2 regions of the Cellulosimicrobium sp. E-16 genome follow, and region 1 is predicted to be linked to the other one. Evidence: riboswitches for the same ligand, from Rfam matches in the RefSeq annotation. Region 1 holds a riboswitch; the other holds the start of a gene.
The links. Region 1 has a riboswitch for FMN ahead of pnuC (nicotinamide riboside transporter PnuC). Riboswitches for the same ligand answer to the same signal wherever they lie in the genome.
Positions count from the first base shown of each region.

Region 1 (11,705 bases):
GAGCGCCTCGAGGCCGAGCGCGTACTCGCGCAGCGCGAGCGAGCGCTTGCGCCCGAGCGACCGGTCGCGCAGCCGTTCGAGGTGGCGCTCCTCGGTGTACTCGGGCCCGTAGATGATGCGCAGGTACTCCCGGCCGCGGACCTTGAGCCCGGGCTGCACGAGCCCGCCACCCTTGCCGCCCGCGCCCCGCCGCCGCACGAGGTTCGCGAGCGGCTTGACCACCATGCCCTCTCCCCCGGCCGCCGTGAGCTCCTCCCACCACGCCGTCCCGGTGGCGCGCGACGCGTCGTCCGCGAGGTCGACGACGACGCGCCGCGTCGTGCGGAACAGCACCGGGTCCGCCGCGACGAGCCCGTCCGCGACGTCGAGGTGCCACAGGTGGTCGCGCTCGGCGTACGTCGTGCCGGTCGCCTCGACGGACCCGGGCCGGGCGGACGTCCCGCTCGCGAGCACCTGGAACGGCGCGACCTGCACGCCGCGCAGCGGGTCGACCGCGCCCCGGACGTCCTCGCCGTGCACGGTGACCCCCGTGTCCCACCGGTAGCGCCGGTACGACTCGACGAACAGCTCGGCGTCGGCCGCACGCCGCGCGGTCCGACCGCGGAGCTCGCCCACGTCCACGCCGCGCGCCTCCGCGGCGGCCAGGGCCGCGAGTGCGGACGGCATGACGGCCCGTGCCGCCGCCCCGACGCTCGCGTACTGGTCGCGCAGGAGCTGGTCCGCCTTGAGGGACCACGGGAGCACCTCGGCATCGAGCAGCACCCAGTCGGCGCCGAGCGCGTCCCACGTCCCGGCCGCCTCGAGGGCAGCGGCGACGCGCCCGAGCAGGAGCGCCGTCGTCGGCTCGTCGAGGAACGACCGCCCCGTGCGCGTGTGCACAGCACCTGGAGAAGCGATGCCGAACCGCTCGGCGACGACGCGCGAGCCGTCCGGCCCCGCGTCGCGCGCGACGAGCAGGACCGCGCGCGAGCCCATGTGCTTCTCCTCGCACACGACCCGGTCGACGCCGTCACGCGCGTACGCGACGAACGCGCCGTCGGGGTGCTCGAGCAGGCCGGGCAGCGTCGAGGTCGCGACCGGGCTCATGGTCGGCGGCAGGTACAGCAGCAGGCGCGGGTCGACGGCGAACCGGCTCATGACCTCGAGCGCACCCGCCGCCTGCTCCTCGCCCACCGTCACTCGCCCGTGCGTCGAGGTCTCGACGACTCGGCGCCCGAGCACGTCGGACACGGAGAGCAGGTCGGGCTCGCGCGCGGGCTCGCCCGAGCCGTCCGAGCCGTCGGGGAGGAACGGGCGCGCGGGCGCGTAGTACTCGCGCGCGGCCGGCACCTGCACGACCTCCTTCTCCGGGTAGCGCAGCGCGGACAGCTTCCCGCCGAACACGCACCCCGTGTCGAGGCACATCGTGTTGTTGACCCACTCGGCCTCGGGCGTCGGCGTGTGCCCGTAGAGGACCGTGGCGCGGCCGCGGTAGTCGTCCGCCCACGGGTAGCGCACGGGGAGACCGAACTCGTCGGTCTCGCCCGTGGTGTCGCCGTAGAGCGCGAAGCTCCGTACACGCCCGGACGCCCGGCCCTGGTAGGACTCCTTGAGCCCGGCGTGCGCGACGACGAGGCGGCCGTCGTCGAGCACGAGGTGGGACACCAGGTCGCGGCAGAACTCCGCGACCTCGCGGCGGAACTCCTCGGGCTCCTCGGCGAGCTGGGCGAGCGTCGTCTCGAGGCCGTGGGAGACCTTCACGTCGCGCCCGCCGAGCGCGCGCACGAGCTTGTGCTCGTGGTTGCCCGGCACCGCGAGCGCGTGCCCCGCGCGGACCATGCCCATCGCGAGCCGCAGCACGCCCGGCGAGTCAGGGCCGCGGTCGACCAGGTCGCCGAGGAAGATCGCGCGGCGGCCCTCGGGGTGCGCGGCGTCGACGGGCCGGCCCGCGTCGTCGCGCACGACGGCGTAGCCCAGCTCCCCGAGGAGCGTCACGAGCTCGTCGAGGCAGCCGTGCACGTCGCCGATCGCGTCGAACGGGCCGTGCTCGTCGCGACGGTCGGTGAGCAGCGGCGTCCGCACGATGCGTGCCGCCGCGACCTCGTCCTCCCCACGCAGCACGTGCACGGTGCGGAACCCCTCGCGCTGGAGGCTCTTGAGCGACGACCGCAGCGCCGCCCGCTGCCGCGTCACGACGTGCGCGCCGAACCCGCGGTCCGCCCGCGCGGCGTTGCGCTCGAGCGCGACCTTCTCCGGCACGTCGAGGACGATCGCCACGGGCAGGACGTCGTGGGCGCGCGCGAGCGCGACGAGGGTCTTGCGGGCCTCGCGCTGCACGTTCGTCGCGTCGACGACCGTGAGCAGGTTCGCCTCCAGGCGCTTGGACACGATCGTCTCCAGCACCTCGAACGCGGCCTTCGTGGCCGCCTGGTCGTTCTCGTCGTTCGACACGAGACCGCGGCACACGTCCGACGACACCGTCTCGTACGGGCCGAAGTGCTCGCGCGCGAACGTCGACTTCCCCGAGCCGGAGACGCCGACAAGCACCACGAGGCTCGACGCGGGGACGCGCAGGTCGCGCGTCGCCGCGTCACGCTCGGTCGTCGGCTCGGTGGCCTGCTCGGTCACGTGCTCGCTCATCGCGCCTCCCCTCCGTCGTGCGTGCCGGACCCTGTCGCGGCCGTCCCGCCGAGCGGCGCGGCCCCGTCCAGCGTGAGGACCACCATCTGGGTGGGCGCCCCGACGTCCGGCGCGAGCGGCCCGACGTCGCGGTGCTCGACCGCGTACCCGTAGCGGTCCGCGGCGGCGTCCGCCCACGCGCGGAGCTCCGCGCGCGTCCACTCGAAGCGGTGGTCGGGGTGCCGCACCCTGCTCCCGCCCGGCCCGTCCAGGAGGTTCGGGTAGTGCACGTTGTACTCGGCGTTGGGCGTCGTGACGACGACGACGCGTGGCCGCGCGTGCCCCAGCACCGCCTGTGCCAGCGCGTCGAGGCGCGACGGGTCCACGTGCTCGACGACCTCCATGAGCACCGCGGCGTCGAACCCCGTGACCCGGTCGTCGGTGTACGTGAGGGACGACTGGAGCAGGCGCACGCGCTCGCGCTCGGCGTCGCTCGCGTCGTGCAGGCGCAGCCGCGCGGCCGCGCGCTCGAGCTCGCGCGCCGAGACGTCGGTGCCGAGGACGCGCGTGAAGGTCCGGTCGGCGGCGAGACGGCGCAGGAGCGCGCCCTCCCCGCAGCCGAGGTCGACGACGGTCCGTGCACCCACCTCGTGCAGGACCCCGAGCACCGCGTCCGCGCGCTGCCGGGCGAGCGGCGGCTCCGGCGCGTCCGCCTCGGGTGACGTCGCGCCGTCGAGCGAGCCGCCGCCGTCGGGCTCGGCGACGTCCGCGGGCGCGGCGCCGTCGAGCGCGGCGAGGCGCGCCGTCGCGTCCTCGACGTAGCGGCGCTGGTGCGCGAGGTAGCGGCGCAGGATCTGCGCGCGCTCGGGGTGGTCGGCGAGCCAGCCACCGCCCGCGCGCACGAGCTTGTCCACCTCGTCCGTCGAGACCCAGTAGTGCTTCGCGTCGTCGAGCACGGGCAGCAGCACGTAGAGCTGCGCGAGCGCGTCGGCGAGCCGGCGCGTGCCGTGCAGGCGCAGGTCCACGTACCGCGAGGCGCCCCATGCCGGGACGGTCGGGTCGAGCGGCTCCGCGGTCGCAGTCACGTGCCAGCCCAGCGGCTCGAAGAGCCGGCGCGCCAGGTCGGTCCCACCGCGGCAGGGCAGGGACGGGACGTGCACGTCGAGCGGGAGCTCGACGTCGGGGAGGTCGGGCCGGGCGTCGCACCGGCCCGCCATGGCCGTCGCGAACACCTTGCCCAGCGCGACGGCGACCATCGACGACGCGGCGTACGGCCGGTCGTTGACGTACTGCGCGAGCGCGAACGCGTCCCCGCCGCCGAAGCGCTTGTTGTGCACGATCCCCACCGGGTCGACCTCGAGCAGCAGCGCGACCTCGCACCGCTCCTCCGTCGCCTCGGGGTAGAACACGTGCGCGCGGCCCACGGGCAGGTCGAACACCTGGGCGCGGTCCGGGTGCTTGTGCAGCAGGAACCCGAGGTCGGTGGCGTCGTCGAGCGTCCCCGGGGACGCCGTCGCGGCGAGGGTCACGAGCATGGCCGCCATGGTGCCATCCGGCGCCGGGCGGGGCACCGGGATTGTGGACGAGCGAGCGACCTGTGGACGACCGAAGTTTCAGCCGCTCCGCCCATCGACGCGAGCGCTCCAGAGGTCTACCGTCGATCCCACGGGCGCCGCTGCCCACGGCACGCGCCCGGCCAACGTCCAGCCGGAGGCCGCGCATGGTCGCCACAGCCGAGAACGGGCCCCCGGGCCCGGGGGACGAGCGCGCGGGGAGCGACCCCGCTCCGTCGGGCCCCACCGCGTCGGACGCCGACGCGTTCGCCGACCGCCTGTTCGCCGCGACCCTCGGCGCGATCGACGTCCTGTCCGTCCACGTCGGCGACCGGCTCGGCTGGTACCGCGCGCTCGTCGACGCCGGCCCCCTCACCTCGACCGGTCTCGCCGAGCGCACGGGCACCCACGAGCGGTACGCGCGCGAGTGGCTGGAGCAGCAGGCGGCCAGCGGGATCCTCGCCGCCGAGGACCCGGGCGCCGGGCCCGCGCTCGCGGCCGACCCGGTCGCCGCCGCCCGCGAGCGCCTCTACGCCCTGCCGGCCGCGCACGCGGAGGTCCTCACCGACACGTCCTCGCTCGCGTACGTCGCGCCGCTCGCACGCTTCGTCGGTGCGATCGGCCCGCAGCTCCCCCACCTGCTGGACGCGTACCGCGACGGCGGCGGGGTGTCCTGGGACCAGCTCGGCGACGACGCGCGCGAGGCCCAGGCGGAGGTCAACCGACCGTGGTTCGAGCGCGAGCTCGCGCCGACGCTCGCGCGGGTCCCCGCGGTCCACGACGTGCTGAGCCGGCCGGGATCCCGGGTGGTCGACGTCGGGTGCGGGTTCGGGTGGTCGACGCTCGCGCTCGCGCGTGCCTACCCCGAGGCGGTGCTCCACGGCGTCGACGTGGACCGCCCGTCGGTCGCGGCGGCGCGCGCGGCGGCCGAGGAGGCCGGGCTCGCGGACCGCGTGACGTTCCACCTCGCCGACGCCGCCGAGCTCGGCCTCGTCGAGCCCGCCGGGCTGCCGTTCGACGCCGCGTTCGCGTTCGAGTGCGTGCACGACATGCCGCGGCCCGCGGCGGTGCTCGACGCCGTGCGCCGCGCGGTCCGGCCCGACGGCGTCGTGGTGGTCATGGACGAGGCCGTCGGCGAGGAGTTCACCGCGCCCGCCGACGACGTCGACCGGGTCATGTACGGGTACAGCCTCTTCGTGTGCCTGCCCGACGGGCTCTCCTCGCCGCCGTCCGTCGGCACCGGGACCGTCATGCGCCCCGCGACGCTGCGCCGCTACGCCCGCGAGGCGGGGTTCGCGGACGTCGAGGTGCTGCCCGTGGACGACTTCTCGTTCTTCCGGTTCTACCGACTCGTGCCCTGAGCACGTCCGATCGCCTCGCGCGCCGGTCGACGGCGCTCCCTCACGACCAGCACGACGAGGGTCGCGGCAGCGAGGACGTAGACCACGACGACCAGGAAGTTCGCTGCCCCGGCTGCAGCGCCCGCAGGCTCGCGCACCCCGACGAGGAACGTCGAGAAGTCCCACGCGGCGTGGAGGGCCATGGCGGCGACGATCGTCCCTGTCCCTCGGCGCGCCAGGTAGAGACCGGTACCGGTGAGCGCCGCGAAGGCCACCTGGAGCACCGCCCCCGGCTCCTCCAGGAGAAGGTTGGTGAGGTGGAAGCCGCCGAACCAGAGTGTCGTCCACAGCACGGCCATCCCCTCGGACCGGACACCCTGACGCAGCGAGCGCAGCACGATCCCACGGAACAAGGTCTCCTCGGCGAAGCCCACGAGCACGCTAGCCGCGAGCACGGCGAGCAGATGCCCGGGCTCGAAGAAGGCCCAGTCGAGGCCCACGAGGTGCAGGACGGTGATGACCACCATCACCGCCGGCAGCAGCCACAGGAACCAGCCTGTGGGCAGCCGGCGCGCGTCCCGGAAGACGTGGTCCCAACGTGCCCAGACGAGGAAGACGACGAGCCACGCGGCGCCCGCGGCGAGCGGCAGCACCGCCGAGCGCAGCGTCGAGTCGGCGGAGTCGAAGAAATGCTCGTACCCGATGCCGGAGGCCCTCATGAGGCCGACGACGATCATGACGTAGACCACGAACACGACCGTCGCTACCGGTACGGACGGGGTGACGCGCCACCGCGCGGACGAGTACCCGACAGTTGCCGACATGACGCTCCTCCCTCGCGGACCGGTCCCGCGCCCTCTCTCGATCGCCCGCGCCCGGCACGGCCCCGGGTCGCGGCGAGCGCGCTCAACGTATCGGCCACCGCCTCCCTCCGCGACCGGTCACCTCCCGGCCGTCCGCCACCGCCCGCACCGGGCGGGCGACCGGCACCGGTGTACCGTCCGGTGCATGACCGACGTCCGCAGCCGCACCCATGCCCAGGCCGTCGACGCAGCGATCGAGCTCTTCACCCGCAAGGGCTACGAGCAGACGACCGTCGAGGAGATCGCCGACGCCGCCCAGGTCAGCCGCGCCACCTTCTTCCGCCGCTACGGCTCCAAGGAGGACGTGGTCTTCGCGGACCACGAGCTCCTGCTCGACGAGGTCGTCGTCATGCTCGCCGCGACGCGGCCCGTGCCGGACGCCGAGGGCCGGCTCACCCCCGAGCCCGGCGTCGACCCGTACGTCGAGGTCTGCCGCGCGGCGCGGCTCGTGTTCGACCACCACGTCGGGCAGCGCGAGACGTCGCTCGCGCGGTGGCAGCTCCTCCAGCAGGTGCCCGCGCTGCGCGACCGCGAGCTCGTCACGACCCACCGCTACGAGCGCGCCTTCACCGCATACCTGCGCGACGCGCTCCCGCCGGACGAGCGTCGGTCGACCGCGTCCATCGCGTTCGCCGCGTCGGTCGTCGCCGTGCACAACGCGCTCCTGCGCCGGTGGCTGCGCTCTCCCGACCAGGACCTGCGCCCCCAGCTCGAGGAGGCGTTCGCGGACCTGCGCCGCGCCGCCGTCGGCCGCTACGCCGCGTCCGACGACACCGCCGCCACCCAGCCCCGCGAGCCCGGGGACGGCCTGCCCGGGCGCCGCGTCGTCGTCACCGTCGTCGACGCCGGGACGGATGCCCAGGGCGTCGCGGACGACGTCGCACGAGCGGTCCGCGACGCGCTCGCCTGAGCCCGTCCGCCTCCACGTCCCAGCCCGTGGGACGGCCGCGGGACGGGGTCGCGCGCGGGGAATGCGCGAGTAGCATCGGCGGTTGCAGAACGCAGTACGCACGAACGTGCTCCGGGGTCGGTGCAATTCCGAGCCGGCGGTGACAGTCCGCGACCCGCGCCCACGCGCGGTTGACCTGGTGGAACTCCAGGACCGACGGTGACAGTCCGGATGGGAGGAAGCACGTGCGGCGCGGCCGTCCTCGGCCGGGCTCTGGCGAGCCCGCGCGACGGGGCGCGGCCTCGCCGTGGTGAGCGACGCCGTCGGGCCCTCGTGGCCCGGCCCCGCCGCCCGCCCTCACCCCGGAGCCGACGTGCCCGGGAGGACGAGGACATCCGATGGACCTGATCCACGCGCTGTTCGACGCGCAGCTGACGATCGGCGACCAGCACCTGCTGTGGCGCGAGATCGTGGGCAACGGGTTCGGCCTGGCGTCGGCGCTGGGCGGCATGCGGCGCAAGGTGTGGGCGTGGCCGGTGGGCATCGTCGGCAACCTGCTGCTGCTCACGGTGTTCCTCGGCGCGGTGTTCGCGACGCCCAACCCCGTCAACCTGCTGGGCCAGGCCGGCCGCCAGGTGATGTTCGTCGTCGTGTCGGTCTATGGATGGGTGCAGTGGCGCCGCACCCAGGCGCAGCTCGGTGACGCCGACGCGGACAGCCACGGCGTCGCCGTCGTGCCGCGCTGGGCGTCGTGGCGTCAGCGCGTGTTCCTCGTCGTCGCGCTCGTCGGCGGGACGGCGCTGCTCACCCCGGTGTTCCGCGCGCTCGAGTCGTACGAGCCCGTCTGGGCCGACGCGTGGATCTTCATGGGCTCGCTGCTCGCGACCTACGGCATGGCGAAGGGCTGGGTCGAGTTCTGGCTGATCTGGGTCGCCGTCGACGTCGTGGGCGTGCCGCTGCTGATCTCGGCCGGCTTCTACGCGTCCGCGTTCATGTACGTGTTCTACGGCGCGTTCACGCTCGTCGGGTTCTTCGTGTGGTGGCGCGTCAACCGCCGTGCCGCGGCCGAGGCGGAGGCGGCGGCGGCGGGAGCGACCGCCTGACCTGCGGGCCCCGGCCCGGGCGGCGGGCGCGGGTCAGTCCTCGAACAGCATCCGGTCCGACGGCGCCGCACGGCCCGCGCGCAGCGCCGGGTCCGCGCACAGCGCCTCGACGAGCGCGTCGCTCCCGCCCACGTAGGTCGCGGCGGCGTCGATCTCCGTCCCGACGAACCACGAGCGGTCCTCGGGCCACCACAGGTTGGGCGGCTGCTCGTGGTCGCGGAACGCGCCGGCGTCGGCGAGCGTCCCCGTCCACAGGTGGTACTCGCGGTGCGGGAGCAGGAGCATCGGGGCGGCCGGTCGCTCGACGAGCGTGGGCGCGAGCTGCTCCCACGCCTCGGCGACCGCGCGCTCGATCTCCTCGGGGGTCGGCCGCGGCTCGTCCTCGGGCCACCCGACGAGCGGCGCGACCCCCGAGCTCGCGCGCGGGTCCGTCCCGTGGTCGTAGAGGAACGCGTGGCCCGTCCACAGGGCGAGGTGCACGGGCTGGTCCCCGGTGAAGCGTCGGAGCGCGGCGACCAGGGTGTCGGTCTGCGCCGCGAGCGTGACGTCGTCGTCCCAGTCGGGGTGCGGGACGCACGCGTACGCCGCGTACCCGCGCGGGACCGTGCCGTCGACGCGCGGGCCGAACTCCCCGAGCCGCTCCGCAATCCACGCGCCCGCGGAGGCGTCGTCGTCCCAGTCCACCATCCCCCGACCCTAGGGGGAGCCCCGCGGGGCAGCGACCTAGACTGGGCGCGTGGGCTTCCTCTACCGGGAGCGCGCCGCCCCCTCCCCCGCCGTGGACGTCGTGTGGGCCACCGTGGACCTCACCGACGGGACCTACGTCGCGTCCGCGGACGCCCGCTGGGACCTCGTCTTCACCCTCCGGGAGGGCGAGCGCCGGGTCCTGCTGTCCGGGCCGTCGTCCCGGCCGACCCCCGTCCCGTACACGGCCGGGAGCCACAACCTCGGGGTCCGCCTCGCGCCGGGCGCCTACTTCGCGCACGAGCCGGTCACCGCCTGGTGCGACCGCACCGACCGCCTCCCGCTGCTCGGCCGGGGCGCGTTCGTCCTCGCGGGACGCGCCTGGCCCTTCCCGTCCCTCGACCTCGACGCGCCGGACGTCGACCTGCTCCTCGCCGCGCTCGTGGCGTCCCGGGTCGTGCGTCAGGACGCGGTCGTCGAGGCCGCGCTCGACGGCGGCGCCGGGCGCTGGTCGCCGCGCACGGTGGAGCGGCACTTCGCGCACGCCGTCGGGATCAGCCCGCAGCGGGTCCGCCGGATCGAGCGGGCGCGCGAGGCCGTGGCCCGGTTGCAGGACGGCCGCCCCATCGCGGACGTCGCGTTCCGGCTCGGCTACGCCGACCAGGCCCACCTCACCCGCGACCTCAAGCGCCTCACGGGACTCACGCCGGGACGCACGCGCGACCGCGGCGAACCCGTCTGAGTGTCGCGCTCGTTCAAGACAGCCCCGGCGGGACGCGGTTGCGTGGTGGGGTCACGACCGCCGCCGAGGAGGACCGGCCATGGACACCGACCTGGACGTCCGACCGTACGAGATCGCCGTGAGCGACGCGGAGGTCGCCGACCTGCGCGACCGGCTGGAGCGCACGCGCTGGCCCGCCGAGCTCACCGGCACGTGGGAGCGCGGGACCCCCGTGGGCTACGCGCGCGGGCTCGCGGAACGGTGGCGCACGACGTTCGACTGGCGCGCGCAGGAGGCCCGGCTCAACCGGATGCCGCAGTTCGTCGCGCACGTCGACGGCCAGCGCGTCCACGGGCTGCACGTGCGCTCGTCGCGCCCGGACGCGACGCCGCTGCTGCTGTGCCACGGCTACCCGACGTCGTTCGCCGAGTTCGCTCGCCTCGCCCCGCTGCTCGCCGAGCCGGACGACGGCCCGGCGTTCCACGTCGTCGCGCCGTCCATGCCCGGCTACGGGCTGTCGACACCGCTCGCGTCGTACGGCTGGGACATCGCTCGTACGGCGGACGCGTTCGACCGCGTCGTGCGCGCGCTCGGCTACGACCGCTACGCGGTGTTCGGGGGCGACGTCGGCGCGGGCGTCGCCGAGCAGCTCTGCCTGGAGGCCGGCGAGCGGGTGCTCGCCTCGCTCGTGTCGACGGACCCCGGCGCCATCGCGACCGCGTACACGCCGCCGACCGACCACCTCACGGACGCGGAGCGTGAGCGGCACGAGAGCCTCGTCGCCGCACGGTCGGAGGACTTCGGCTACCTCCAGGTGCAGACCACGCGCCCGCTGAGCGTCGCGTACGGCCTCACCGACTCCCCGGCGATGCAGCTCACGTGGATCGCCGAGAAGTTCCACGAGTGGACCGACCCGCTGCACGAGCTGCCCGAGGACGCCGTCGACGGCGACGACCTGCTCACCCTGGTGAGCGTGAGCTGGTTCGGGCGCGCGGGCGACGGCGCCGCGAACCTGCTGTACGAGGCGGCGCACGCGCAGCAGGCGTGGGGCCGCTCGCACGACCGCCCCCAGGGCATGACGGCCTTCGGGGAGGAGCCGCTCATGCGCCGCATCCTCGATCCCGACGAGTCGCTGCCCTACTGGCGGGAGCGACCGCGCGGCGGGCACTTCCCGGCGCTGGAACGGCCGGACGACGTCGCGACGGACGTCCGGGCGTTCCTCGGCGCCCCGGCGCTCCGTCCCGCGCTCTGACCTCTCGCCCCGGTTCCTGGCGCCGGTGGGCACCGGTTCCTGCTCCGGGCGCACCGGCCCGGGAGACGTCGACTAGGACGGCAGCGCGCCGCTGAGCCCGACCTCGTTGCCGTCGGGGTCGCGGAAGACGATCTTGACGACCCCGCCGTCGTACGTCTCCCGACGATCCGGCTCGATCCCCCGGGCCGACGCCGCCGCGAGGAAGGCGTCGACGTCGTCGCGGAACACCGTGACGACGCCGTGCCCGGCGTGCTCCGGCACCTGCTCGACGACGAGCCACCGGTGCTCGGCGAGCTCCCACACGGACTCGGTGGGCGTGGCGACGAACGTCGGCTCCGCCCCGAGCAGGCGGACGTACCAGTCGCGCGCCGGGTCGTGGTCGCGCACGTGCATCGTCACGAACAGGTCGAGGGCCATCTCTCGACGGTAGGTCGCGGGCCACCGCGTCGCACGATCTCGCGCGATACGCCGTCTCAGATTGACTGAGACCGCGTATCGCTGCACTATGGGAGAGACCGCCGCCGACGCCGGGCCCGCACCCGGGAACCCGCGCCGGAGCCGGTCGCGCACGACCGACCGCAGCCGCCCTCCCAGGGGAGCACCGATGCCCACCACCCCGATCATGCCCGGCGTCACCGAGCCCACCTACGACCTCGCGACCCCGCTCGACCTCGACTACGCCGGCGCGTTCGCCGACGCGAC
Region 1 covers NZ_CP183974.1:4,016,408-4,028,112, forward strand. The annotation lists gene ACN9MS_RS17645 (polynucleotide kinase-phosphatase) at 1-2,619, opposite strand, end outside; gene ACN9MS_RS17650 (3' terminal RNA ribose 2'-O-methyltransferase Hen1) at 2,616-4,133, opposite strand; gene ACN9MS_RS17655 (class I SAM-dependent methyltransferase) at 4,319-5,512, shown strand; gene ACN9MS_RS17660 (CPBP family intramembrane glutamic endopeptidase) at 5,494-6,315, opposite strand; gene ACN9MS_RS17665 (TetR/AcrR family transcriptional regulator) at 6,500-7,264, shown strand; FMN riboswitch at 7,368-7,491, shown strand; gene pnuC (nicotinamide riboside transporter PnuC) at 7,642-8,346, shown strand; gene ACN9MS_RS17675 (hypothetical protein) at 8,380-9,033, opposite strand; gene ACN9MS_RS17680 (helix-turn-helix domain-containing protein) at 9,083-9,772, shown strand; gene ACN9MS_RS17685 (epoxide hydrolase family protein) at 9,852-11,003, shown strand; gene ACN9MS_RS17690 (VOC family protein) at 11,076-11,420, opposite strand; gene ACN9MS_RS17695 (acyl-CoA dehydrogenase family protein) at 11,608-11,705, shown strand, end outside.

Region 2 (11,705 bases), 1.7 Mb from region 1:
AGCGAGTTCGCGTCCACGGTGTCGGACGAGAGGCCGCCGCTGGTGTCGTCGAGCGTGACGACGACGCCCTGTCCCTCGACCGCCTGCGTGCCGGTCAGCGCGCCCTCCTCCTGGAGGCCCTGGAGCACGTCCGCGCTCGCGCCGCTGAGCGCCGCGCCCTGGAGCTGCTCGATCTCGGCGGACAGCTCCGCCCCGCGGGCCGTGAGCTCCTCGGCGGCGCGCTGCCGGTCGAGGATCTCCTGCTCCAGGGTCTCGCGCGCCGCGATGACGCCCGGCTGCGGGGCGCGCAGCTCGACCGCGGCCGCCGTGGTGACGACACCGAGGGCGACCGCGAGGGCGACGAGGGTCACCGTGCCCGTGCGGCCCCGGTGCGGCGACTGCCCCGCGGCGCGGCGCGCCGCGGCGTCCGCGTAGCCCGGGTCGAGCGGGCGGTGCATGACCTCGTTGAGGAGCGTCATCGACGCGTCGACGGGCGCGCGGCGCGCGGCGCCGACCGGGTCCGGGCGGTTCTCGCTCACGGCGCCTCCTGCGTCGTCGTGCCGGTCTCGTCGGTGGCGGCCTTGTCGCGCACGACGAGCGCGCGCGTCTGCAGCACGTACTGGGCGCCCGCGAGCCAGTACAGGCCGACGCCCCACCAGGTGAACGCCCAGCCCGTGACCGCGGCGACGTCGCCCAGCCACCCCGGCATCTCGGCCAGCAGCAGGAGCGGGAACGCGTACAGCAGCGCGAACGTCCCGGCCTTGCCCGCGAAGCTCACCGGGAGGGGTCCGTACCCGTGGCGCGCCAGCAGCGGCAGCAGCGCGGCGAGGAGCAGGTCGCGCCCGACGACGACCACGACGAGCCACAGCGGCACGACGTCGCGCCACGCGAGACCGAGGAGGGTGACGAGGATGAAGAGCCGGTCCGCGGCCGGGTCGAGCATCTGCCCGAGGCGGCTCACCTGGTCCAGGCGCCGCGCGAGGACTCCGTCGAGCCAGTCCGACGCCCCCGACACCGCGAGCACGACGAGCGCCCACACGTCGTCGCCGCGCACGATGAGGACCGCGAACACCGGCACGAGGAGCAGCCGCAGGAGGCTGATGACGTTCGGGACGGTCAGGACGCGGGAGCTGACCTGCTGCCCTGCTGACACACCCACCGCCCCGTGCTCACGTCGCGCCGTCGCGGCGACCTGCCGCGCGCGGACCATCCTACGTACCGGGCCCCCGCACCCGGACCTTCATTTCGCGGCGCGGCGCCCGCCGCGGGCGGAAATCACCCGTTTCGTCCGCCCTGACCGTCCGCGGGACGCGGGACGCGGTGAGGGACGTCACCGGGTCCGGCCCGCTCACCGACCGCGCTCTCCGGTAGGATGGGCACACCTCTGGAGTTCGTCGCTCGTCCCGCGTGTGTCCGTGAGAGCGGCCGTCCCCTCGATCATCCCTGATCGTCCTGGTGGCCGGCCTGGTGTGTTCGGGAGTGCGACCTGCGAGAACCGTCCTGGTGACCGCACGCCACTCCACACCCCGAAACGAACGGTCCTCACCCCTTCATGACTGCTGACGTCCTCGCGCCCTCGCACGCCCTCGACCAGTCCGCCGACGCCGCCCCCGAGCGCGCGGACCAGACCCGTCCCGAGACGACCGCGCCCGCCGGGCCCGTGTTCGCCGACCTCGGCCTGCCCGCTCCTCTCGAGCGCGCCGTCTCCGACCTCGGCTTCGTCACCCCGTCCGCGATCCAGGCCGAGGCCATCCCGGCGCTCCTCGCCGGGCGCGACATCACCGGCGTCGCGCAGACCGGCACCGGCAAGACCGCCGCGTTCGGCCTCCCGCTGCTCGCCGCGATCGACCCGTCCCTGCGCCGCGTGCAGGCCGTCGTCCTGACCCCGACGCGCGAGCTCGCGATGCAGGTCGCCGACGCCGTCGAGTCGTTCGCGACCCACCTGCCCAAGGTCGACGTCGTCGCCGTGTACGGCGGCTCGCCCTACCAGCCGCAGCAGCGGGCGCTCGCGGCGGGCGCGCAGGTCGTCGTCGGCACGCCCGGGCGCGTCATCGACCACATCGAGCGCGGCACCCTCGTGCTCGACGACGTGCGCTTCCTCGTGCTGGACGAGGCCGACGAGATGCTGCGCATGGGCTTCGCGGAGGACGTCGACACGATCTTCTCCCGCGCACCGCGCGAGCGTCAGGTCGCGCTCTTCTCCGCGACGATGCCCGCCCCGATCCGCCGGGTCGCGAACGAGCACCTCACCGACCCGGTCGAGATCGCCGTGGCGCGCCAGTCCTCCACCGTGACGAGCGTGCGCCAGACGTACGCCGTCGTGCCGTTCCGGCACAAGACCGGCTCGCTCGTGCGCGTCCTCGCCACGTCCGACGCCGAGGCCGCGATCGTGTTCACCCGCACGCGCGGCGCCGCGGAGGAGGTCGGGTCCGCGCTCGTCGAGCGCGGCATCTCCGCCGCCACGATCTCGGGCGACGTCGCGCAGAAGGAACGCGAGCGGATCGTGGAGCGCCTGCGCTCCGGCGCGCTCGACGTCCTCGTCGCGACCGACGTCGCCGCGCGCGGCCTCGACGTGGACCGCATCGGCCTCGTCGTGAACTTCGACCTGCCGGGCGAGCCCGAGGCGTACGTGCACCGCATCGGCCGCACCGGCCGCGCCGGGCGCACCGGTGAGGCCCTGAGCTTCGTCACCCCGCACGAGCGCGGTCGCCTGCGCGCCATCGAGCGCACCACCCGCACCCCGCTCGAGGAGATCGAGATCCCCTCCCCCGCGGACGTGTCCGCGCACAAGGTGCGGGCCCTGCTCGGCCAGGTCCCCGCACGCCAGGAGGCAGGCCGCCTGTCCATGTACGCCGACATGGTGCGCACGTTCCTCGCCGAGCACGACGTCGACCCGGTCGACCTCGCGGCGGCCATGGCGGCGCTCGCGGTCGGCGACGACGGGCCCCGGGCCCGCGAGGAGCAGGAGCGGTTCGAGGCCGAGCGTGCCGCGGCGCGCGAGCAGGCGAAGGCGCGCCGCACCGAGCGCACTGGCGAGCGTCCGCGCGGTGAGCGCGCGTCGGGCCGTCGCGAGGGCGACGGTACGCGTGGCATCCGCCGTGACGCCGTCGGTACCCGTTACCGCCTGTCCGTGGGCCACAAGGACGGCGTGATGCCCGGCGGGATCGTCGGCGCGCTGACGAACGAGGCCGGCCTGGCCGGGTCGGACGTCGGCAAGATCGACATCTTCCCGTCCTTCTCCCTCGTGGACATCTCCGCCCCGCTCGACGCGGAGACCATGGACCGCATCTCCCGTGCCCGGGTCGCTGGGAAGGCGCTGCGCATCCGCCTGGACGAGGGCGCGCCCGCGTCGCGCGGCCCGCGCGGCGGGCACGGCCCGTCGGGCCGTCGCGACGAGCGTCGCGACCGCTTCGACCGTGCCGACGACCGGGGCGAGCGCAAGCCCCGCCACCGCACCGCGTACTGACGCTCCGGCGTCCGCCGCGAGGCGACGCGTGTAGACGAACGGCCCCGGATCCGCTGGATCCGGGGCCGTTCGCGTTCCGCCCTGTGCTGTCGCGCGTCAGGTGCGCGGTTCCTCGCGCGCCTCGCCGTGCGCCTGGACCAGGGCCGCGAGGCGACGCGCCTCCGCGTCCCCGCGGGCGCCGTCGGCACGCTGGATCCCCATGACGGCGAGCGTCGACCCGTCTGCGAGGTCCAGGCGCACCCACGCGTCGCCGGAGCCGAACCGGACCGACACGACCTGCGCCCACTCGAGCTCGCGCGTGTAGATGACGTTGCGCACCCGCAGGCCCACACGCGTCGGGACGGCGTGCACGCCCCCGAGGCGCCACAGCAGCCACGCCGCGAACAGCGCGAACGCCGCCAGGGACAGCCGGTTCACCCAGGACGTGCCGAGCGGTCCCGTCGCGGACAGCCCGACGACGACGCACCCGCCGACCACCACGACACCGGTCGCCCACGCCGACACGAGCCCGAACCGGGGCCGGAACGGCCGGTACGGGTCGTCGTGGCGCTCCCCCGGCAGGCCAGGATCAGGGAACGGTTCGGTGCTCATGCCGCCACCGTCTCACACCCGCTCGACGCACACGGCGCCGGTCCCGGGGTGGAGCGGACGTCAGAGGCGGGACGCGTGGATCCGCGTCACGAGGATCGCGCGCGCCCCCACGTCGTACAGGGCGTCCATGACCTGGTTCGTCTGGTCGCGCCGCACCATCGCCCGCACCGCCGCCCAGTCGCGGTCGTGCAGCGGCGACACCGTCGGCGACTCCAGGCCCGGCGTGATCGCGACCGCCCGCTCCACGAGCGACACCGGCACGTCGTAGTCCATCAGGACGTACTGGCGGGCCGTGAGCACGCCCTGAAGACGCCGGCTCAGCACCTCCACACCCGCCGGCACGTCCGCCTCCGCGACCGCGCGCGGACGGATCAGCACCGCCTCCGACACGAGGATCGGGTCGCCGAACACCTCCAGGCCCGCGCCCCGCAGCGTCGTCCCCGTCGAGACCACGTCCGCGACCACGTCCGCCACCCCGAGCTGCACCGCCGACTCCACCGCGCCGTCCAGGTGCACGACCGTGGCCTCCACGCCGTGCGAGCGCAGGTGCCCCTCGACCAGCACCTCGTACGACGTGGCCACGCGCAGCCCCTGCACCTGCTCCAGCGACGTCACCGCGCCCGCCGGGGCCGCGTACCGGAACGTCGACCCGCCGAAGCCGAGCTGCATGTGCTCCACCGCGTCCGCACCCGAGTCCAGCAGCAGGTCCCGGCCCGTGATCCCCACGTCCACCGTGCCCGACCCCACGTACACCGCGATGTCGCGCGGTCGCAGGAAGAAGAACTCGACGTCGTTGTCCGGGTCGGCCAGCACGAGCTCGCGCGAGTCACGACGCTGGCGGTACCCCGCCTCGCGCAGCATCTCGACGGCGGGCTCGGACAGGGACCCCTTGTTGGGGACGGCGATACGCAGCATGACAGGACCTTCGTTCAGGGGATCGGGCAGGACGCGGGGAACAGGGACGAGCGAGGGGGCGAGCGGCGCTCGCGGCCGGGAGCGGGGACGCTCACCGGCACGGCCGCTCACAGATGCTCGTACACGTCCTGCAGGCTCAGACCCTTCGCCAGCATGAGGACCTGCAGGTGGTAGAGGAGCTGGGAGATCTCCTCCGCCGTCTTCACGTCGCCCTCGTACTCGGCGGCCATCCACACCTCGGCGGCCTCCTCGACCACCTTCTTCCCGATCGCGTGCACGCCGGCGTCCAGCTCCGCGACCGTGCCGGAACCGGCAGGTCGCGTCGTGGCCTTCTCGGACAGCTCCGCGAACAGGGACTCGAACGTCTTCACGCGCCCCAGGGTATCCGCCGCCCGGGCGGGGCCGGGGCGCGGTCCGCCCAGCGGGCACCGGCCTACCGCCCGGAGGACTCGCGTAGACGCCTTGTCAGGTCGTCGACCTCGCCGAGGACCTCGGTCGCCCCCCAGACGCCGTTGCGCACGGACTCGTTGAGCCGCGTGAGGATGCCGAGGTCCGTGAGCCTGCGGAGCGCCTCGTAGGTGGCTGTCGACGACGCTCGCGTGACCCGTCCGGCGAGGTCGGCGTCGAGGACCGGCTGGTCGAGCAGCGCGTCGAGCAGTGCCGCGGCGGCCGAACCGGCTCGCGGGCGCACCTCGGCGCGCCATGCCTGCGGCAGCCTCGCGAGGTTCTCGGCGGACGCGCGCGCCTCGCGTGCCGCGCGCACCGAGGCGTCGGCGAGGTAGCAGACGAACTGGGACGCGTACCCGTCGCGGTAGGCGTTGACCCGTGCGAAGTACTCCTCGGTGTCGGCGAGCATCGCCGACGCCACGGGCACGACCAGGGTCGGGGTGAGGCCACGTCGCCGCCACACCGCGCCGATGAGCGCCCGCCCGACGCGCCCGTTCCCGTCGGGGAACGGGTGGACGGACTCGAAGTGCGCGTGCACGAGCGCGGCCTGTGCCACTGCGGGCAGGTCGTCGCGGTTCGCGAACGCGAGCAGGTCGTCCATGAGGTCCGGCACGAGCTCGGGCGGCGGCGGCACGTGCACCGCACCCCGCGGAGAGTAGTCCGACCCGCCGATCCAGTTCTGCACCGTGCGGAGCCTGCCCGCCGTGGGCCCGTCGACCGGGTCCTCACGCAGCAGGACCGCGTGGGCAGCCAGGACGTCCTCGAGCCGGATCTGCCCCGACCCCGCGGCGTCCACGAGTCGTGAGACCGCGCGGGCGGCCGCCACCGTCAGCTGCGCGTCACGGCCCGAGCGCATCCCGATCGACGCCTTGGCGAGGTCCGCCAGGCTCGCGTCGTGCCGTTCGATGCGTGACGACGCGACGGCCTCGGTGCGGAGCAGGAAGGTCGCGAACGTCGCGATCCGCGGCCCGTGGACCGCGTCGAGCCGCGTGATCTCGACTGCGGCGCGCTCCACGAGCGCCGCCTCCCGCGCCGTCGGCCGATAGGCCTGAACGGCGACGAGAGGCGGCACGCTCGCCGTCACCCGGGAGACGAGCCGGTCCTCGCGCGGACCGCGCGTCTGCGACCGCCACGGTCGCTCGACCTGCGAGTGCACCGGCCAGTCGGGCTCGGCCCCCCGCAGATCCGCAACCTGGACCATGTCACTCACAAGGCCACCTTACACATCACAAACCGGACCAAGACGAGGACAAGTCCAGGAAGGTCTTACAGATCCCGCAGCGCCACCACCGTCGCGACCGCCGCCTCCGCAGCCTCCGCACCCTTGTCCTCGCGCGACCCCTCCAGGCCCGCACGGTCCAGCGCCTGCTGCTCGTCGTCGCACGTCAGCACCCCGAACCCCACCGGCACGCCCGTGCGCACGCTCACGTCCGTCAGTCCCGACGTCGCGGCCTGGCACACGTACTCGAAGTGCGGCGTCCCCCCACGGATCACCACCCCCAGCGCCACCACCGCGTCCGCGCCGTGCTCCACCGCCCGCGCCGCCGCCACCGGCAGCTCGAACGACCCCGGCACCCGCACCACGCTCACGTGCGACACGTTCGCCGCCGCCAAGGCCCGCCGCGCCCCCGCCAGCAACCCGTCCATCACCTCCGTGTGCCAGCTCGCCGCGACCACCGTCACCCGCAGCCCCGACCCGTCCACGCTCAACGTCGGCGCACCTGCCCCGCTCATCCCTCGTCCTCCTTCGACTCGTCCGACTCCACCTCGACCGCCCCCTCCGGGACCGCCACCGTGTCCAGCAGATGACCCATCGCCACCTTCTTCGTCACCAGGTACGCCCGGTTGTGCTCCCCGTGACCCACCTCGATCCGCTCCGTCCCCTCGACCTCGATGCCCGAGGCCACCAGGCCCGTCACCTTCGCCGGGTTGTTCGTCAGCAACCGCACCCGCGACAGCCCCAGGTCCGCCAGGATCGCCGCCGCCGCCCCGTACTCCCGACGGTCCACCGGCCACCCCAGCTCCAGGTTCGCCTGCACCGTGTCCAGGCCCGCGTCCTGCAGCTCGTACGCCCCGATCTTCGCCAGCAGCCCGATGCCGCGCCCCTCGTGCCCCCGCAGGTACACCACCGCACCACCCTCCGCCGCGACCCGCTCCATCGCCGCCTGTAGCTGCGGACCGCAGTCGCAGCGCAACGACCCGAACGCGTCACCCGTCAAGCACTCCGAGTGCACCCGCACCACCGGCACCACCTCCCGCCCGGCGGCGCTCGCGGCCTCCGCGCCGACCTCACCGCGGTCTGCCGAGCCAGCCGGGGCGACCGCAGGAACGAGAGCGACGTGCTCCGCCCCCGTGCGCAGGTCCCGGTACCCCACCACCCGGAACCGGCCGTGCGCCGTCGGGAGATCCGCCGAGGCGGTGCGGTGCACCCGCCGCGCCAACGCCTCCCGATCCGGCACCTCCGCGGCCACCGCAGGCGCAGGGTCGTGCACCCGCCGCCACGCCACCAGGTCCGCGATCGTGATCAGCACCAGCCCGTCACGCTCCGCGAGGGCCGCCGCGTCCCCCAGACGCATCATCGTCCCGTCGTCGTGCACCAGCTCCGCGATCCCCCCGACCTCGCCCATCCCCGCCAGGCGCACCAGGTCCACCGCCGCCTCCGTGTGCCCCGCCCGGTGCAGCACACCCCCCGGCACCGCACGCAACGGCAGCACGTGCCCCGGCCGGATCAGGTCCACCGGACCCGACGCCGGGTCCGCCAGCACCCGCAACGTCCGCGCCCGGTCCTCCGCCGAGATCCCCGTCGTCACCCCCGTCGCCGCGTCCACCGTCACCGTGTACGCCGTGCGCCGCGGATCCTGGCTGTGCGGCACCATCAACGGCAGCTCCAGCGCGTCCGCCCGCGCCGCCGGCATCGGCGCGCACAGGTACCCCGACGAGTGCCGGATCGTCCACGCCACCCACTCCGCCGACACCCCCTGCGCCGCGAACACCACGTCCGCCTCGTTCTCCCGGTCCGGAGAGTCCGCCACCAGTACCGGCCGCCCCGCCCGGATCTCCGCCAGCGCCTCCTCGACCGACCCCAGGCGCACACCCCCCGGCCCTTGCGGCACGGCGGCGCTCGCGGACCCCGCGCCCGTCACGACGCGCTCCCGGGGACGACGCCGGACAGGAGCAGGCGCTCGACATACTTCGCGAGCACGTCCACCTCGAGATTCACCCGGTCGCCCGGCACCAGGCCACCGAGGATCGTCGCCTCGAGCGTCGTCGGGATGAGGGAGACGCCGAACGTCTCGTCGTCCACGTGCGTCACCGTCAGCGACACCCCGCTCACCGCGATCGAGCCCTTCTCCGCGACGTACCGCGTCAAGCCCGCGGGCGCCGAGATCACCAGGTCGTCCCAGCGCTCGCCCGGGTCGCGGCTCACGAGCGTGCCGACGCCGTCCACGTGCCCCTGCACCACGTGACCGCCCAGCCGCGCGTCCGCCCGGACGGCCCGCTCCAGGTTCACCGGCGACCCCGCCACGAGGTCACCCAGCGCAGTGCGACGCAACGACTCCGGCATCACGTCCGCCGTGAACGACCCGTCACCCCCGAGGCTCGCGACCGTCAGGCACACGCCGTTCACGGCGATCGAGTCGCCCAGCGCCGCGTCCGAGGTGGCGAGCGGCCCCTCGACCCTGAGCACCGCGTCCTCCCCCTCACCGCCCGGGAACCCGATGTCCCGGACCTCCCCGATCTCCTCCACGATCCCCGTGAACATCAGCCGTCCCGCCCTTCCGTGCTCTTCCTGGACACCACCAGCGCGTCGTCGCCGACGCGCCTCACCTCCACCGTGCGGAACCGGTGCGCGTCGGCGATCGTCGCCACGCCCAGCCCGTCTACGACCCGCCGACCGCTCCCCAGCAGCACCGGGGCCACGTACGCGTGCAGCTCGTCCACCGCGCCCGCCGCGAGGAACGCCGTCGCCAGCGTCGGACCGCCCTCCACGAGCACGTGCCGCACCTCACGCTCCCCGAGCCTCTGCAGCACCTCACCGACGTCGCGCGTCAGCAGGTGCACCAGCTCGCCGCCCTCGCCACGCACCCGCGCCGACGGCGGGATCCCCCGCAGCCCGACGACGACCCGCAGCGGCTGGTGCTCCGCGAGCCGGTCGGCGCTCGCGGCGTCGTGGACAGGGACGCGCGCCGTGAGCGCCGGGTCGTCGGTCAGGAGAGTGCCCGTACCGACGAGGATCGCGTCGACCTCGGCCCGCACGCGGTGCGCGTGCTCGCGTGCGGCGGGTCCGGTGATCCAGCGGCTCGTCCCGTCCTCGGCGGCGACGTAGCCGTCGAGCGTCGTCGCGGTCTTGAGCGTCACGTACGGCGTCCCGCGGCGCACGGACGTGAGCCACACGCGGAGGAGCTCCTCGCCCTCGGCGGCGCGCAGACCGCGCACGACCCGCACCCCGGCCGCGCGCAGGCGGTGGGCGCCGCCCGTCGCCACGGGGTTGGGGTCGGCCACGGCGTGCACGACCTCGGCGACCCCGGCGGCGACGAGCGCGTCCGCGCACGGCCCGGTGCGGCCCGTGTGGGCGCACGGCTCGAGCGTGACGACGGCGGTCGCGCCGGCGACGTCGACGCCGCGCTCCCGGGCGTCCGCGAGGGCCGCGGCCTCCGCGTGCGGCGTGCCCGCACCACGGTGGTATCCCTCGGCGAGGACGGGCCGCGGGTGCGGGTCCAGAGAATCCGGCGAGGCGCCGTCGGGCTCCGGCCGACCGCCTGGGGTGGGGCCCAGGAGCACGCAGCCGACCCGGGGGTTGGGCCCGTACGCGGGCCCGCGAGCCGCGAGCTCGAGCGCGCGCGCCATCGAGGCGTCGATCGTCAGGGTGCGGGGGTGCTCGCCCATCGTCCTCCTCCCGGGCACGAGCGCTCCGGGGTGAGGGCGGGCGGCGGGGTCAGGCCTGGACCGGCCCGACGGCGTCGCTCACCACGGCGAGGCCGTCGCCGTCGCGAACGGGTGCACCGACGGGTCGCCGGAGCACCACGCTCTGGGCGTGGCCGCGCCGCACGTGCTTCCTCCCATCCGGACTGTCACCGTCGGTCCTGGAGTTCCACCAGGTCAACCGCGCGTGGGCGCGGGTCGCGGACTGTCACCGCCGGCTCGGAATTGCACCGACCCCGGAGCACGTTCGTGCGTACTGCTGCTTTCAACCGAGCATGCTACTCGCGCATTCCTCGGGACCGATCCGTCCGCCCGTCGAGCGAACGTGAACCGGGCCACCCCCTTGTTCCGTGCTGGTTGGTGAGCTGTTTCGGGTGGGTGGGGTTGTAATGGGTGCTTGGCACACTATTTATATCGGGACGAGAGAGGGAGCCCTCTGCTCGGGCTCCCTCCCGGGTCGGGCGTCAGTGGGCGTGCGCCGACGCCTCCGCGAGCTCGCGCAACGCCTGGATCTCGCCCGGCACGCTCTCCGCCCCGTACACCGCCGACCCCGCGACGAAGACGTTCGCCCCCGCGTCGGCCGCCCGCTCGATCGTCGAGCGTGACACTCCCCCGTCGACCTGGATCCACACGTCCAGGCCCGACTCGCTCACGGCCTCGCGCGCCCGTCGGATCTTGGGGAGCGTCCCGTCGATGAACGACTGCCCGCCGAAGCCCGGCTCGACCGTCATGACGAGGATCATGTCCACCTCCGCCAGGAGGTCCAGGAAGGGCTCCACAGGCGTCGCAGGGCGCAGCGCGAGGCCCGCGCGGGCACCCAGGCGCCGGAGCTCGCGAGCGAGCCGCACAGGGGCAGCAGCGGCCTCGGCGTGGAACGTCACGGACGCCGCCCCCGCCTCCGCGTACGCCGGCGCCCAGCGGTCCGGGTCCTCGATCATGAGGTGGGCGTCGATCGGGACCGGTGACACCTGCGCCAGACGTTCGAAGACCGGCAGCCCGAGCGTGAGGTTCGGCACGAAGTGGTTGTCCATCACGTCGACGTGCGCGTAGTCCGCGGTCGAGATGGCGTTCAGGTCGCGCTCGAGGTTCGCGAAGTCGGCGGACAGGATGCTCGGTGCGATGAGGGCTGCCATGGGCCCCAGCCTAGGGCGCGTCACGCCGGTCGCCCGCGCTCGTAGGCTCGTCCCGTGAGCCCCCTCCCCTCCCCCGGCCCGACCACCCCGCCGGCCGCACCGGCCGCGTCGACCCGGGAGCACCAGGCCGTGACGGTGCGACCCGCCACCGCGGGCGACCTCGGGCGTGTCGCCGAGATCGCCGCCCCGTTCGTCCGCGACACGTGCGTGACGTTCGAGGAGGAGGTCTGGGACGTCCCGGCGTGGCGGCG
Region 2 covers NZ_CP183974.1:2,323,620-2,335,324, reverse strand. The annotation lists gene ACN9MS_RS10385 (DUF881 domain-containing protein) at 1-518, opposite strand, end outside; gene ACN9MS_RS10380 (CDP-alcohol phosphatidyltransferase family protein) at 515-1,132, opposite strand; gene ACN9MS_RS10375 (DEAD/DEAH box helicase) at 1,532-3,445, shown strand; gene ACN9MS_RS10370 (PH domain-containing protein) at 3,542-4,036, opposite strand; gene hisG (ATP phosphoribosyltransferase) at 4,097-4,951, opposite strand; gene ACN9MS_RS10360 (phosphoribosyl-ATP diphosphatase) at 5,059-5,322, opposite strand; gene ACN9MS_RS10355 (Fic family protein) at 5,385-6,413, opposite strand; gene ribH (6,7-dimethyl-8-ribityllumazine synthase) at 6,665-7,132, opposite strand; gene ribB (3,4-dihydroxy-2-butanone-4-phosphate synthase) at 7,129-8,490, opposite strand; gene ACN9MS_RS10340 (riboflavin synthase) at 8,538-9,161, opposite strand; gene ribD (bifunctional diaminohydroxyphosphoribosylaminopyrimidine deaminase/5-amino-6-(5-phosphoribosylamino)uracil reductase RibD) at 9,161-10,285, opposite strand; FMN riboswitch at 10,446-10,569, opposite strand; gene rpe (ribulose-phosphate 3-epimerase) at 10,786-11,454, opposite strand; gene ACN9MS_RS10325 (GNAT family N-acetyltransferase) at 11,509-11,705, shown strand, end outside.
Region 2: another riboswitch for FMN. It lies ahead of ribD (bifunctional diaminohydroxyphosphoribosylaminopyrimidine deaminase/5-amino-6-(5-phosphoribosylamino)uracil reductase RibD); the one in region 1 lies ahead of pnuC (nicotinamide riboside transporter PnuC).